DNA from 2 places in the Streptomyces sp. NPDC028910 genome. Region 1 is predicted to be linked to the other one. Evidence: predicted binding sites of a transcription regulator. Region 1 holds the regulator's gene; the other holds the start of a gene.
What was found. Region 1 encodes HrcA, which represses chaperone genes, less so after heat shock. Its sites were predicted from a motif close to TTNGCACTCNGNNNNNCNGAGTGCNAA; they were not measured.

Region 1 (6,737 bases):
TCCCGGGCCGTGGCCCGCCACTTGGCCAGGGACTTGGCCCCCCGGTCGCCGCGCCACTGCGTGATGCAGCGCGAGGCCTGCCAGGGCACGATCGCGTCCACGCCCGTCTCGGTCATGGTCTCGACGGCCAGCTCGCCGCGGTCTCCCTTGGGCAGGGCCTGGACCACCGTGATGCGGACCGCCGGCTCCGGTTCCTGCCCAGTCGAGGACACCGCCACCACGAGCCGGTCCTTGCCCTCCGCCGCCTTCACGACGGCTTCGGCCCAGCCGCCCCGGCCGTCCGTCAGGACCACCGCCTCGCCCGGGTTCAGCCGCTTCACGGACACCGCGTGGCGGCCCTCCGGACCGTCCAGGACGAATTCCGCTCCCGCGGGGACCTCTTCGACCACGAACACCGGGGCGGTCATGACGCACTCCTCATCTGCATTGTCTTCAACGTGCTCTGGGCCTCGGCCAGTTCGGCCGCCAGCACCTCCACCAGCTCCCCCGCCGGCAGCGCCCGCGCCAGCCGGTGCCCCTGGCCCGCCCACAGGGCCATGCCCTGCGGGTCCCCGGCCGCGGCGGCCGCCTTGCGCAGCCCCGAGGTCAGGTGGTGGACCTGCGGGTACGCGGCCGGGGCGTACGGCCCGTGCTCCCGCATGAAGCGGTTCACCAGTCCCCGCGCCGGCCGCCCGGAGAAGGCCCGGGTCAGCTCCGTCCGGACGAACAGCGGGTCGGTCAGCGCCTTCTTGTGCACCGGGTCCGCCCCCGACTCGGGGCACGGCAGGAAGGCCGTCCCGAGCTGCGCCGCCTCCGCGCCCGCCGCCAGCAGCGCCGCGATCTGCGAGCCCCGCATGAGACCGCCCGCCGCGATGATCGGCAGGGCCACGGCCTCCCGTACCTGGGCCACCAGCGCGAGGAGCCCCACGGCCGCCGTGCCGTCGGCCTGGGGGTCGTCCCGGTGGCTGCCCTGGTGTCCGCCGGCCTCTACGCCCTGGACGCAGACGGCGTCGGCCCCCGCCTGCTGGGCCGTACGGGCCTCCTCGACGGAGGTCGCCGTGACGACGGTGTACGTACCGGCCTTGCGCAGGGCGGCGAGGGCCGCGGAGGAGGGGCAGCCGAAGGTGAAGGAGACGACCGGCACCGGATCTTCGAGGAGGATCGCGAGCTTGGCGTCGTAGCCGTCGTCGCTGGTGCCGATGATGTCCTCCTCGGCGAGGGAGATCTCGTACCAGCTCGCCTCCCCGGCCAGCTGCCCGCGGTACGCCTCGACGGCGGCCGGGTCGACGTAACCGGTCTGCGGCATGAAGAGGTTGACACCGAAGCGCCGCCGGGTGAGCGCGCGCACCTGCTTGATCTCCTGGTACATCCCGTCGGCGGTCTTGTAGCCGCCGGCCAGGAAGCCCAGTCCGCCCGCTTCGCACACGGCCGCGGCGAGCGGCGGACAGGAGGCGCCGCCCGCCATGGGAGCCTGCACGATCGGGTACGGGGAGAGACCGTTCGGTGCGGAGGACATGGACTGCATCGTGCCATGTCCCGCTCAGGGGACCGAATCATGGCATTCGCCTGGCATAGTCCGCTTCCCGAGGGGCCGTCGGCCGGTGCCCGGCCATGCGACGAGCCCGGCCCGGGGATGGCCCGGGCCGGGCTCGTGGCAGTGGTCGCCGGTCGGTCAGCGACCGTTGAAGGCGTCCTTCAGGCGGCTGAACAGCCCCTGCTGACCCGGCGCGAACTGGCCCATCGGCCGCTCCTCGCCGCGCAGCTTCGCCAGCTGGCGCAGCAGGTCCTCCTGCTGGGCGTCCAGCTTGCCCGGGGTGGTCACCTCGACGTGGACGATCAGGTCGCCGCGACCGCCACCGCGCAGGTGGGTGACGCCGCGCCCGTGCAGCGGGATGGCCTGGCCGGACCCGGTGCCGGGCCGGATGTCGATCTCCTCCAGGCCGTCCAGCGTCTCCAGCGGGCACTTGGTGCCCAGCGCGGCCGCCGTCATCGGAATGGTCACCGTGCAGTGCAGGTCGTCCCCGCGCCGCTGGAACGTCGGGTGCGCCAGCTCGTGGATCTCCACGTACAGGTCGCCGGCGGGGCCGCCGCCGGGGCCGACCTCGCCTTCGCCCGCGAGCTGGATCCGGGTGCCGTTCTCGACACCGGCCGGGATCTTGACCGTGAGGCTGCGGCGGGAGCGGACCCGGCCGTCGCCCGCGCACTCGGGGCACGGGGTCGGGACCACGGTGCCGAAGCCCTGGCACTGCGGGCAGGGGCGCGAGGTCATGACCTGGCCCAGGAAGGACCGGGTGACCTGCGAGACCTCACCGCGGCCGCGGCACATGTCACATGTCTGCGCCGAGGTGCCGGGTGCGGCGCCCTCGCCGGAGCAGGTGGTGCAGACCACGGCCGTGTCGACCTGGATGTCCTTGGTGGTCCCGAAGGCCGCCTCGTCCAGCTCCAGGTCGAGGCGGATCATGGCGTCCTGGCCGCGCCGGGTCCGCGAGCGCGGGCCGCGCTGCGAGGCCTGGCCGAAGAAGGCGTCCATGATGTCGGAGAAGTTGCCGAAGCCGCCCGCTCCGAATCCGCCCGCTCCGCCGCCGCCCCCCGAGGAGGACAGCGGGTCCCCGCCGAGGTCGTAGACCTGCTTCTTCTGCGGGTCCGAAAGCACCTCGTAGGCCGCGTTGATCTCCTTGAAGCGCTCCTGCGTCTTCGGGTCCGGATTCACGTCCGGGTGGAGTTCACGCGCCAGGCGGCGGAAGGCCTTCTTGATCTCGTCCTGCGATGCGTCGCGGCGCACGCCGAGAACGGCGTAGTAGTCCGTGGCCACTTACGACTCCGCCAGGATCTGTCCGACGTAACGTGCCACTGCGCGTACCGCTCCCATCGTTCCGGGGTAGTCCATGCGGGTCGGTCCGACCACGCCGAGTTTGGCGACTGTTTCGCCGCCCGAACCGTAACCGACCGAGACGACGGACGTGGAGTTCAGTCCCTCGTAGGCATTCTCATGCCCGATCCGTACGGCCATTCCCGACTCGTTGGCCTCGCCGAGCAGCTTGAGGAGCACGACCTGCTCCTCCAGCGCCTCGAGCACCGGCCTGATCGTCAGGGGAAAATCGTGTCCGAAGCGGGTGAGATTGGCGGTACCGCCGATCATCAGCCGCTCTTCGGCTTCCTCGACCAGGGTTTCGAGGAGCGTCGCGAGCACGGTGGAGACCGTGGCGCGGTCGTCGGCCTCGAAGGATTCGGGGAGGTCCTGGACGAGCGGGGGCACATCGGTGAAGCGCCGGCCGACGACCCGGCTGTTGAGCCGGGCCCGCAGATCCGCGAGCGAGGTCTCGCCGAAGGGGCTCGGGCAGTCGACGAGCCGCTGCTCGACGCGTCCGGTGTCCGTGATCAGTACGAGCATCAGGCGCGCCGGGGCGAGCGAGAGCAGCTCCACGTGCCGGACGGTCGACCGGGTCAGGCTCGGGTACTGGACGACCGCGACCTGCCGGGTGAGCTGCGCGAGCAGCCGCACCGTACGCCCGACGACGTCGTCGAGGTCCACGGCGCCGTCGAGGAAGTTCTGGATGGCCCGGCGCTCGGGCGACGACAGCGGCTTGACCCCCGCCAGCTTGTCGACGAAGAGGCGGTAGCCCTTGTCGGTGGGGATCCGGCCGGCGCTGGTGTGGGGCTGGGCGATGTAGCCCTCCTCCTCCAGCACGGCCATGTCGTTGCGCACGGTGGCGGGCGAGACGCCGAGCCGGTGCCGCTCGGTGAGCGCCTTGGAGCCGACAGGCTCCTCCGTCCCGACGTAGTCCTGGACGATGGCGCGCAGCACTTCGAGTCTGCGTTCGCTGAGCATCGCGCACACCTCCAGCTGTGGTCCGTTGCCGTGTTCTGCCGTGTTCTGCCGTGTTCGTTTGGCACTCTGGACGTTCGAGTGCCAGAGATCCCCCGCTCAGTGTACGGCCGGGCGGTGAGCCCCTGGCAAGGGAGGCCCGCCAGGGTAGCGTCGCGGCATGGACGTGCGTTGGGAAGAGGCGGGCTGGGAACGGCTGACCGGACGGGCCGGCCGGCGACGGCTGCCGGTGTGGGACTGCACGGTGGGGCTGGTGGTGGGGGACGAGTCCGTCCTCCTGATCGACCCCGGTTCGTCCGTACGGGAAGGCGTGCGGGTGCGGGCCGAGGCCGAGCGGCTGACGGGTCGGCGCGTGACCCATATCGCATTCACGCACGGCCATTTCGATCACGTCCTGGGCGGGGCCGCCTTCGCCGGGGCCGAGGTGTTCGGGGCGGTCGGACTGGACGCGCTGCTCCACGCGGGCCGCGAGGAGCTGCGCGGGGACGCGGTACGGCACGGGCTCGCGGAGGGGGAGGCGGTGGAGGCGGTGGACCTGCTGGTGCTGCCGAGGCACCCGGTCTCGGGCGAGTGGACGCTGGAGCTGGGCGGGGTGCAGGTGCTGCTGGCCAATGTGGGGCCCGGGCACACCGGTCACGACCTGGCCGTCTTCGTACCGGGTGAACGCGAGGTGGTCTTCTGCGGGGACCTCGTCGAGGAGTCGGGCGAGCCCTTGGCGGGTCCGGACGCGGTGCCCGGGCAGTGGCCCGCCGCCCTGGACCGGCTGCTGTCGCTGGGCGGGGACGACGCGCTGTACGTGCCGGGTCACGGAGCGGTGGTCTCCGCGGACTTCGTCCGTGCGCAACGCGCCACACTGGCAGCCCGTTTCGGCGTGTCGGGGACATGACGCCCGGGGCTCTCCTAGTGTCGGCCGGATGCGCGAGTACTCCCCCGACCTGACCCCGCAGTGGAAGCGACCCAAGGCCGTGCCGGAGGTGGCGGCGGAACCGGACCTGGTGGTCGAGGTGGCCGGTACGGACTTCTGTGGCGCGGTGGTGGCCTGCGAGGCGGGCACGGTGACCCTGGAGGACCGCTTCGGCAAGCGGCGGGTCTTCCCGATGGAGCCGCGGGGCTTCCTGCTGGAGGGCGCCGTGGTCACCCTGGTCCGCCCGCCCCGGGGCCCTGCCGTACCGGCCCGGACGGCCTCCGGCTCGATCGCCGTGCCGGGCGCCCGGGCGCGGGTGGCGCGGGCGGGCCGGATCTACGTCGAGGGCCGGCACGACGCCGAGCTGGTGGAGCGGGTCTGGGGCGACGACCTGCGGATCGAGGGCGTGGTGGTGGAGTACCTGGAGGGCATCGACGACCTCCCGGCCGTCGTCGCCGACTTCGCCCCGGCCCCGGACGCCCGCCTGGGTGTCCTGGTGGACCACCTCGTCCCGGGCTCGAAGGAGTCCCGCATCGCGGCCTCGGTGACCTCGCCGGACGTCCTGATCGTGGGCCACCCCTACGTGGACGTCTGGCAGGCGGTGAAGCCGTCCGCGCTGGGCATCGCCGCATGGCCGGTGGTCCCGCGCGGCCAGGACTGGAAGACGGGCGTCTGCCGGGCGCTGGGCTGGCCGCAGAACACCGGCGCCGCCTGGCAGCACATCCTGTCCCGGGTGACCTCGTACAAGGACCTGGAGCCGACCCTGCTGGGCCGCGTGGAGGAACTGATCGACTTCGTTACGGTTGGCGGTACCGCTTGAACTGGGGCAGGCTGCCGAACTCGCTGGTGTCCAGCTTGATGTCCAGGACAGCCAAGGGGACCGGCTCGCCGAACTTCGCCCTACGAACAGAATAGGCGGGCACGTCCCGATCCCGCCCGGATTCACTCCCCCGAGTGGTCAGTCGACCAGGTCCCGGACCACCGCGTCGGCCAGCAGCCGCCCGCGCAGGGTCAGCACGGCCCGCCCGGCCTCGTACGGCGTCTGCTCCAGCAGCCCGTCGGCCAGGGCCCGCCGCGAGGCCGCCAGCCCGGCCGGGGCCAGCAGGGACAACGGCACGCCGTCCACCAGCCGCAGCTCCAGCAGGATCCGCTCCACGCGCCGGTCCTCCTCGGAGAGGAGTTCGCGGCCCGCGCCCGGGGAACGGCCCTCCGCCAGCGCGGCGGCGTACGCGCCGGGGTGCTTCACGTTCCACCAGCGCACCCCGCCGACGTGCGAGTGGGCGCCCGGCCCGGCGCCCCACCAGTCGGCGCCGCGCCAGTACAGCTCGTTGTGCAGGCAGCGCCCGGCCTCCGAGGTGGCCCAGTTGGAGACCTCGTACCAGGAGTACCCGGCCTGCGCCATCACCGAGTCCGCGATCAGGTACCGGTCGGCGTGGACGTCGTCGTCCGTCATCGGGACCTCGCCCCGGCGGATGCGCCGCGCCAGCTGCGTCCCCTCCTCCACGATCAGCGCGTAGGCGCTGATGTGGTCCGGCCCGGCCCCCAGCGCCGCCGAGAGCGACGCCCGCCAGTCCTCGTCCGACTCCCCCGGCGTCCCGTAGATCAGGTCCAGGTTGACGTGCTCGAACCCCGCCGCCCGCGCCTCCGCGACGCACGCCTCGGGGCGGCCGGGCGTGTGGGTGCGGTCCAGCACCTTCAGGACGTGCTGCTTCGCGCTCTGCATGCCGAAGGAGATCCGGTTGAAGCCACCGGCGCGCAGCTCGGCCAGATACTCCGGATTCACCGACTCCGGATTCGCCTCGGTCGTGATCTCGGCGTCCTCGGCCAGGCCGAATTCGTCCCGGATCGCCGCGAGCATCCGTACGAGGTCCCGGGCGGGCAGCAGCGTCGGAGTACCGCCGCCGACGAACACCGTCCGCACGGCCCTCGGGTCGTCCCCGAGCACCTTGCGGGCGAGGCGGACCTCGTCGATCAGGGTGTCGGCGTAGTTCTCCCGGGAGGCGAGCACGCCGCCGGTGCCCCGCAGCT
Region 2 (6,737 bases), on a different contig from region 1:
GCCGACGACCGCCGGGTAGTCGTCGGTGGCGAAGTCGATGCGCGGGGTGAAGCCCGCGCCCTCGCACACCTCCACCAGATGGCGGCGGCAGCGCGGGCAGCCCGCGATCCAGGGTTCGTCGGCCAGCTCCGCCATGCCCACGCGTGCGACCCCGGCCAGCCGGTGCCCCTCCGGGACGAGCCCGACGAGCCGGTCGGTCAGCAGCGGCCGCACCACGAGGTCGTCCCACTCCGCGGCGGAGCCGGCCGCCCCGCCGTAGCGGAAGGCCAGCGCCAGGTCGCAGTCGCCCTCGCGCAGCATCTCCACCGAGCGCGGCGGCTCGGCCTCGACCAGCGAGACGCGGGTCCCGGGATGCTCGGCGCGCATCGCCGCGAGCGCGGTCGGCACCAGGGTGGAGCTGCCGCTGGGGAAGGACACGAGCCGGACCCGGCCGGCGCGCAGACCGGCGATGGCCGCGACCTCCTCCTCGGCCGCGGTCAGCCCCGCCAGGATCCCCGCGGCATGCCGGACCAGGGCCTCGCCCGCCTGCGTCAGCCGCATCTCGCGGCCGGTGCGGATCAGCAGCGGCGTGCCGGCCGACTGCTCCAGCGCCTTCATCTGCTGGGAGACGGCGGGCTGGGTGCAGCCGAGCTCGCGTGCGGCGGCGGAGAAGGACCCGGTCCCGGCGACAGCGCGCAGAACCCGGAGATGACGTGCTTCGATCACCCTTCGAGCATAAGCCCTGCTTTGACCGGTGACTGAATATCCCCGGTGACGCTTTGGGGCGGCTCGGCTAGCGTAGGGCCATGGGTCCCATGCGTCTGATCTCCGTGAACCTCGGCCGCGCCACGGCCGTCGACTACACCGACGCGGCGGGCGGGGTGACGGGCATCGGCAAGCGCCCCGTCCCCGGGCCGGTCCGCGTTTTCGCCCCCGGCCTCAAGGCCACCGGCCTCGGCAGCGGCCTGGAGGGCGACGCCGTCTGCGACCGGCGCCACCACGGCGGCGACCACCAGGCCGTCTACGCGTACGCCCGCGAGGACCTGGACCACTGGGAGCGCGAGCTGGGCCGCGAGCTGCCCGGCGGGATCTTCGGCGAGAACTTCACCACCTCCGGCATCGACCTGAACACCGCGCGGCTCGGCGACCGCTGGCGGGTGGGGTCGGACCTCGTCCTCGAAGTGGCCTCGGCCCGGATCCCGTGCCGGACCTTCCAGGGGGCCCTGGGCGAGACCGGCTGGGTCAAGCGGTTCACCAAGGAGGCCCGGCCGGGCGCGTACCTGCGGGTGATCCAGGAGGGCTCGGTCTCCCCCGGCGACAGCATCGAGGTCGTCCACCGGCCGGACCACGACGTGACGGTGGAGCTCTGGTTCCGCGCCTTCACCACCGAGCGCGAGCTGCTGCCGCGCACCCTGGCGGCGGGCGGGGCGATGGAGCCGGAGGCCCACGAGCGGGTGCGTCAGTACGTGGAGAGGTACGCGGCCGGGACCGGGGCGAGATAACGCCGTCATCCGGGGAAGCTAGGTTGCGCCTATGACGACTGCGTTGATCACGGGATCCACGGCGGGCATCGGCGCCGCCTTCGCCCGGCGGCTCGCCGCCCAGGGACACAATCTGGTGCTGGTGGCGCGCGACACCAAGCGCCTCGGCGAACAGGCCACCGAGCTCCACGACCGGCACGGCATCGAGGCCGAGGTCCTGGCCGCCGACCTCGCCACCGAGGAGGGCATCGCGGCGGTCGAGCAGCGCCTCGGCGACCGTACGCACCCGGTGGACCTGCTGGTCAACAACGCGGGCTTCGGCAACAAGGGCCGCTACCTCGAGGTCTCCATGGCCGACGAGCTGACCATGCTGAAGGTGCACGTCGAGGCGGTCCTGCGGCTGACCTCGGCGGCCACGGAGTCGATGCGCCCGCGCGGCCGCGGCGGCGTGATCAACGTGGCCTCGGTGGCCGCCTTCGTGCCCCGCGGTACGTACGGGGCAAGCAAGGCCTGGGTCGTGCAGTTCACCCAGGGCGCGGCGCGGGACCTGGCCGGCTCCGGGGTGCGGCTGATGGCCCTGTGCCCCGGCTTCGTCCGGACGGAGTTCCACCAGCGCGCCGGCATGGGCACGGACAACATCCCCGGCTGGATGTGGCTGGACGCCGACAAGCTGGTGGCCGCCGCCCTGGCGGACCTGGCGCGGGGGAAGACGGTGTCGATCCCCGACCCGCGGTACAAGGCGCTGATGGGCGTGGTGAAGCTGACGCCGCGCGGGCTGCTGGGCGGGATGTCCTCGCGTACGGGGCGCAAGTACGGGCCCCAGTAACTCGCCGGTAAACCGGCCGAATGGGGGAAACCTTCCTAAAATGGACGTGTCCCATCCAAGCCCGGGAGACGCCATGACATTCGTACAGATAATCGATTACAAGACCAGTCGGCAGGACGACCTCAACCAGCTGCTCGACCGGTACGTCTCGCAGAGCCAGGGCAAGCGCACGGTCACCCACAGCATCATCGGCAAGGACCGCGAGGCCGAGAACCACTTCGTGGACGTGGTCGAATTCCCCTCGTACGAAGAGGCCATGAAGAACTCTCAGCTCCCGGAAACGGACAGGATGTTCCAGGAGATGGTGGCCCTGTGCGAGGGGATGCCGACCTTCACCAACCTGGACGTGGTCCGCGACGAGAACCTCAACAAGCTGGTCGCGGACCGGATGTTCGACGAGCTGGCCGTTACGGGGGACCGCTCCATCGCGGAGGAGATCTTCACCTCCGACTACATCGACCACGACATCTTCAAGGCCGACCCCAACGCCCAAGGGATCGACGGCCTGATGGCGGACCTCAACATGTGGCGGTCCGCTTTCGACATGTCCTTCACCAAGGACCAGCAACTCGCCGAAGGCGACTTCGTCACCACACTGTGGACCTGGAACGCGACGCACACGGGCGAGTTCATGGGCCTCGCGCCGACCGGCAAGAAGGTCAGCGCGACCGGCTCGACGACCTTCCGCTGCAAGGACGGCAAGATCGCCGAGGGCTGGTGGCACTACGACATCATGAGCGTGATGCGGCAGCTGGGCCTGATGGAGAACATGCCGACCTGACTCGCACCTGACTCCGCGCTCCCTCACAAGCAACGGGAAGGCCCCGTTCCGCAGATGCGGAACGGGGCCTTCTCAGCGTGGGACTCGATCAGTGGCTGTGACCGTGGCCGTGGCCGTGACCCGCGTCGGCCTCTTCCTCGGCCGGCTTCTCGACGACCAGGGTCTCGGTCGTGAGCAGCAGGGAGGCGATGGAGGCGGCGTTCTCCAGAGCGGAACGGGTGACCTTCACCGGGTCGATGACGCCGGCCTTGACCAGGTCGCCGTACTCGCCGGTGGCGGCGTTGAAGCCCTGGCCCTTGTCGAGCTCGGCCACCTTCGCGGTGATGACGTAGCCCTCGAGACCGGCGTTCTCCGCGATCCAGCGCAGCGGCTCGACGGCGGCGCGGCGCACGACCGCGACACCGGTGGCCTCGTCGCCCGACAGGCCGAGGTTGCCCTCGAGGACCTTGACGGCGTGGACGAGCGCGGAGCCACCGCCGGAGACGATGCCCTCCTCGACCGCGGCGCGGGTCGCCGAGATGGCGTCCTCGAGGCGGTGCTTCTTCTCCTTGAGCTCCACCTCGGTGGCGGCGCCGACCTTGATGACGCAGACGCCGCCGGCGAGCTTCGCCAGGCGCTCCTGCAGCTTCTCGCGGTCCCAGTCCGAGTCGGTGGACTCGATCTCGGCCTTGATCTGGTTGACGCGGCCCGCGACGTCCTCGGACTTGCCGCCACCGTCGACGATGGTGGTGTCGTCCTTGGAGATCGTGACGCGGCGGGCGGTGCCCAGTACGTCCAGACCGGCCTGGTCGAGCTTGAGGCCGACCTCCTCCGCGATGACGGTGGCACCGGTGAGGGTGGCCATGTCCTGGAGCATCGCCTTGCGACGGTCACCGAAGCCGGGGGCCTTGACGGCGACCGCGTTGAAGGTGCCGCGGATCTTGTTGACGACGAGGGTGGAGAGCGCCTCGCCCTCGACGTCCTCGGCGATGATCAGCAGCGGCTTCGAGGCGCCGGCCTGGATGACCTTCTCGAGCAGCGGCAGGAGGTCCTGGATGGAGGAGATCTTGCCCTGGTTGATCAGGATGTACGGGTCGTCGAGGACGGCCTCCATACGCTCCTGGTCGGAGACCATGTACGGGGAGAGGTAGCCCTTGTCGAAGGCCATGCCCTCGGTGAACTCCAGCTCCAGGCCGAAGGCGTTGGACTCCTCGACGGTGATGACACCGTCCTTGCCAACCTTGTCCATCGCCTCGGCGATGAGCTCGCCGACCTGCTGGTCCTGCGCGGAGAGCGCGGCCACGGCGGCGATGTCGGACTTGTCCTCGATCGGGCGGGCGGTCGCGAGGAGCTCCTCGGAGACGGCCTTGACCGCGGCGTCGATGCCCTTCTTCAGGGCGGCCGGGGAAGCACCCGCGGCGACGTTGCGCAGACCCTCGCGGACCAGCGCCTGGGCCAGCACGGTGGCGGTGGTGGTGCCGTCACCCGCGATGTCGTTGGTCTTGGTCGCCACCTCCTTCACGAGCTGAGCGCCCAGGTTCTCGTACGGGTCGTCCAGCTCGACCTCGCGAGCGATGGTGACACCGTCGTTGGTGATGGTGGGGGCGCCGAACTTCTTGTCGATGACGACGTTGCGGCCCTTGGGGCCGATCGTCACCTTCACCGTGTCGGCAAGCTTGTTGACGCCGCGCTCGAGGGCGCGACGGGCGTCCTCGTCGAACTTCAGGATCTTCGGCATGGGAGCGGTTCAGTCCTCTCGTTGCGATCCTCGGCCGCTCACCGCGACCTCCACCGCCTAGAACGAACTACGCCCCTCGCCGCCCGGCATCAGCAGGGTGACCAGGGGCGCAGCTCAAATCAAATCTGGAAGCGAATTACTTCTCGACGATCGCGAGCACGTCGCGAGCCGAGAGGACGAGGTACTCCTCGCCGCTGTACTTCACTTCGGTGCCGCCGTACTTGCTGTACAGCACGATGTCGCCGACGTTGACGTCCAGCGGGAGACGCTGGCCGTCCTCGAAGCGACCCGGACCGACCGCAAGGACGACGCCCTCCTGGGGCTTCTCCTTCGCGGTGTCCGGGATGACCAGGCCGGAGGCCGTGGTCTGCTCGGCGTCGAGCGGCTGGACCACAATGCGGTCCTCAAGCGGCTTGATGGCAACCTTGGAGCTGGCGGTCGTCACGATCCGACCTCCCCCTTCGGAGATCCGGGGTTAACTGTCTGAGGTGGCGACCAGGTCGATCCGTCGTCGCGGGTGCCGGATCTGCCTGTCGCTGTGTTGGCACTCACCAGGGGCGAGTGCCAGGTGCGAGACTATTCCGGCGATTAGCACTCGGTCAAGCGGAGTGCCAATTCTTGCCGCCGGGGGTGTCGCTCCCGGCCAGGTGCGGCCGCGCTGGACGAGGGCGGCGGAGGGTTCGGAAGCAACCACGGGGAGCACTTCGACGTCGTAGACGATATGAAGATAAAGCGCCTCATTGCCGAGAAGCGCCTCATTGCCGAGCAGATCGGGCCCAAGGCCGTTCCCGCCCCCGTTCCCGCCCCCGTTCCCGCTCCCACTGACGGTGGCGGCGTCCCGTGCGCGGCCTGAAACCCCTGACGTCGGCGGGCGCCCGGCGCCGTACCGAGGCGCTGCTCCTGGTCTTCGTCACCGCCATCGCCGTCTTCGGCCACGCCGTCGCGGGCCTCGCCATGAACGACGAGCTGCCGCCCAACCTCCCCGGCTTCACGATCAGCATGACCCTGCTCTCCCTGGTGGCGCACTTGGGCGTGCGCCGCTTCGCGGCCTACGCGGATCCGCTGGTCCTCCCCCTCGCCATGCTGCTGACCGGGCTCGGACTGGTGCTGCTGCACCGTCTCGACCAGGGCTACATCGAGCGCTACAACTCGGACGCGAACGCCCCCGGACAGCTCATGTGGACGGTGGTCGGGGTCGCCGCCTGCATCCTGGTGCTGGCGCTGCTGCGCGACCACCGGCTGCTGCAGCGGTTCATCTACATCACGATGGCCGGCGCGCTGGTGCTGCTGATCGCGCCGGCCTTCTTCGGCGCGGACACCTACGGCGCGAAGCGCTGGATCATCCTCTTCGGCTTCTCGCTGCAACCGGGCGAGTTCGTGAAGATCATGATCGCGATCTTCTTCGCCGGGTATCTGGTCATCCACCGGGACTCGCTGGCGCTCACCGGCCGGAGGTTCCTGGGCGTCCGGCTGCCCCCGATGCGCCAGCTCGGTCCCATCGTCACGGTGTGGATCGTCTCCATGCTGGTGCTGGTCTTCGAGCGCGACCTGGGCACCTCGCTGATCTTCTTCGGCGTCTTCGTGGTGATGCTCTACGTCGCCACCGAGCGCACCAGCTGGATCGTGTGCGGCCTGCTCATGGCGGCGGTGGGCGCCTTCGCGGTGGGCTCGACGGAACCGCACGTCAAGGCGCGCGTGGCGGCCTGGCTGAATCCGCTGTCGGTCTACTGGGAGAACCCTCCGGCGGGGGTCACCTCGGAGCAGTCGGCGCAGGCGCTGTTCAGCTTCGGCTCGGGCGGCATGTCCGGCACGGGCCTCGGGATGGGCCACCCGGAGCTGATCAAGTTCGCGGGCCGCAGCGACTTCATCCTGACCACGGTCGGCGAGGAACTGGGCCTGGCCGGTGTCATGGCCGTACTGATCCTCTACGCGCTCCTCGTGCAGCGGGGGCTC

Region 2: groES (co-chaperone GroES) is a predicted target of HrcA. The motif match lies at 5,373-5,399, and genes of this name have one in related genera.

What each region holds. Positions count from the first base shown of each region.
Region 1 covers NZ_JBVHVF010000037.1:484-7,220, reverse strand. The annotation lists gene ACZ4TV_RS31095 (16S rRNA (uracil(1498)-N(3))-methyltransferase) at 1-407, opposite strand, end outside; gene ACZ4TV_RS31090 (nitronate monooxygenase) at 404-1,495, opposite strand; gene dnaJ (molecular chaperone DnaJ) at 1,652-2,791, opposite strand; gene hrcA (heat-inducible transcriptional repressor HrcA) at 2,792-3,808, opposite strand; gene ACZ4TV_RS31075 (MBL fold metallo-hydrolase) at 3,966-4,691, shown strand; gene ACZ4TV_RS31070 (DUF3097 domain-containing protein) at 4,720-5,529, shown strand; gene ACZ4TV_RS31065 (hypothetical protein) at 5,507-5,632, opposite strand; gene hemW (radical SAM family heme chaperone HemW) at 5,668-6,737, opposite strand, start outside.
Region 2 covers NZ_JBVHVF010000039.1:432-7,168, reverse strand. The annotation lists gene ACZ4TV_RS31750 (LysR family transcriptional regulator) at 1-705, opposite strand, end outside; gene ACZ4TV_RS31745 (MOSC domain-containing protein) at 795-1,481, shown strand; gene ACZ4TV_RS31740 (SDR family NAD(P)-dependent oxidoreductase) at 1,513-2,286, shown strand; gene ACZ4TV_RS31735 (ester cyclase) at 2,360-3,067, shown strand; gene groL (chaperonin GroEL) at 3,156-4,784, opposite strand; gene groES (co-chaperone GroES) at 4,921-5,229, opposite strand; gene ACZ4TV_RS31720 (FtsW/RodA/SpoVE family cell cycle protein) at 5,625-6,737, shown strand, end outside.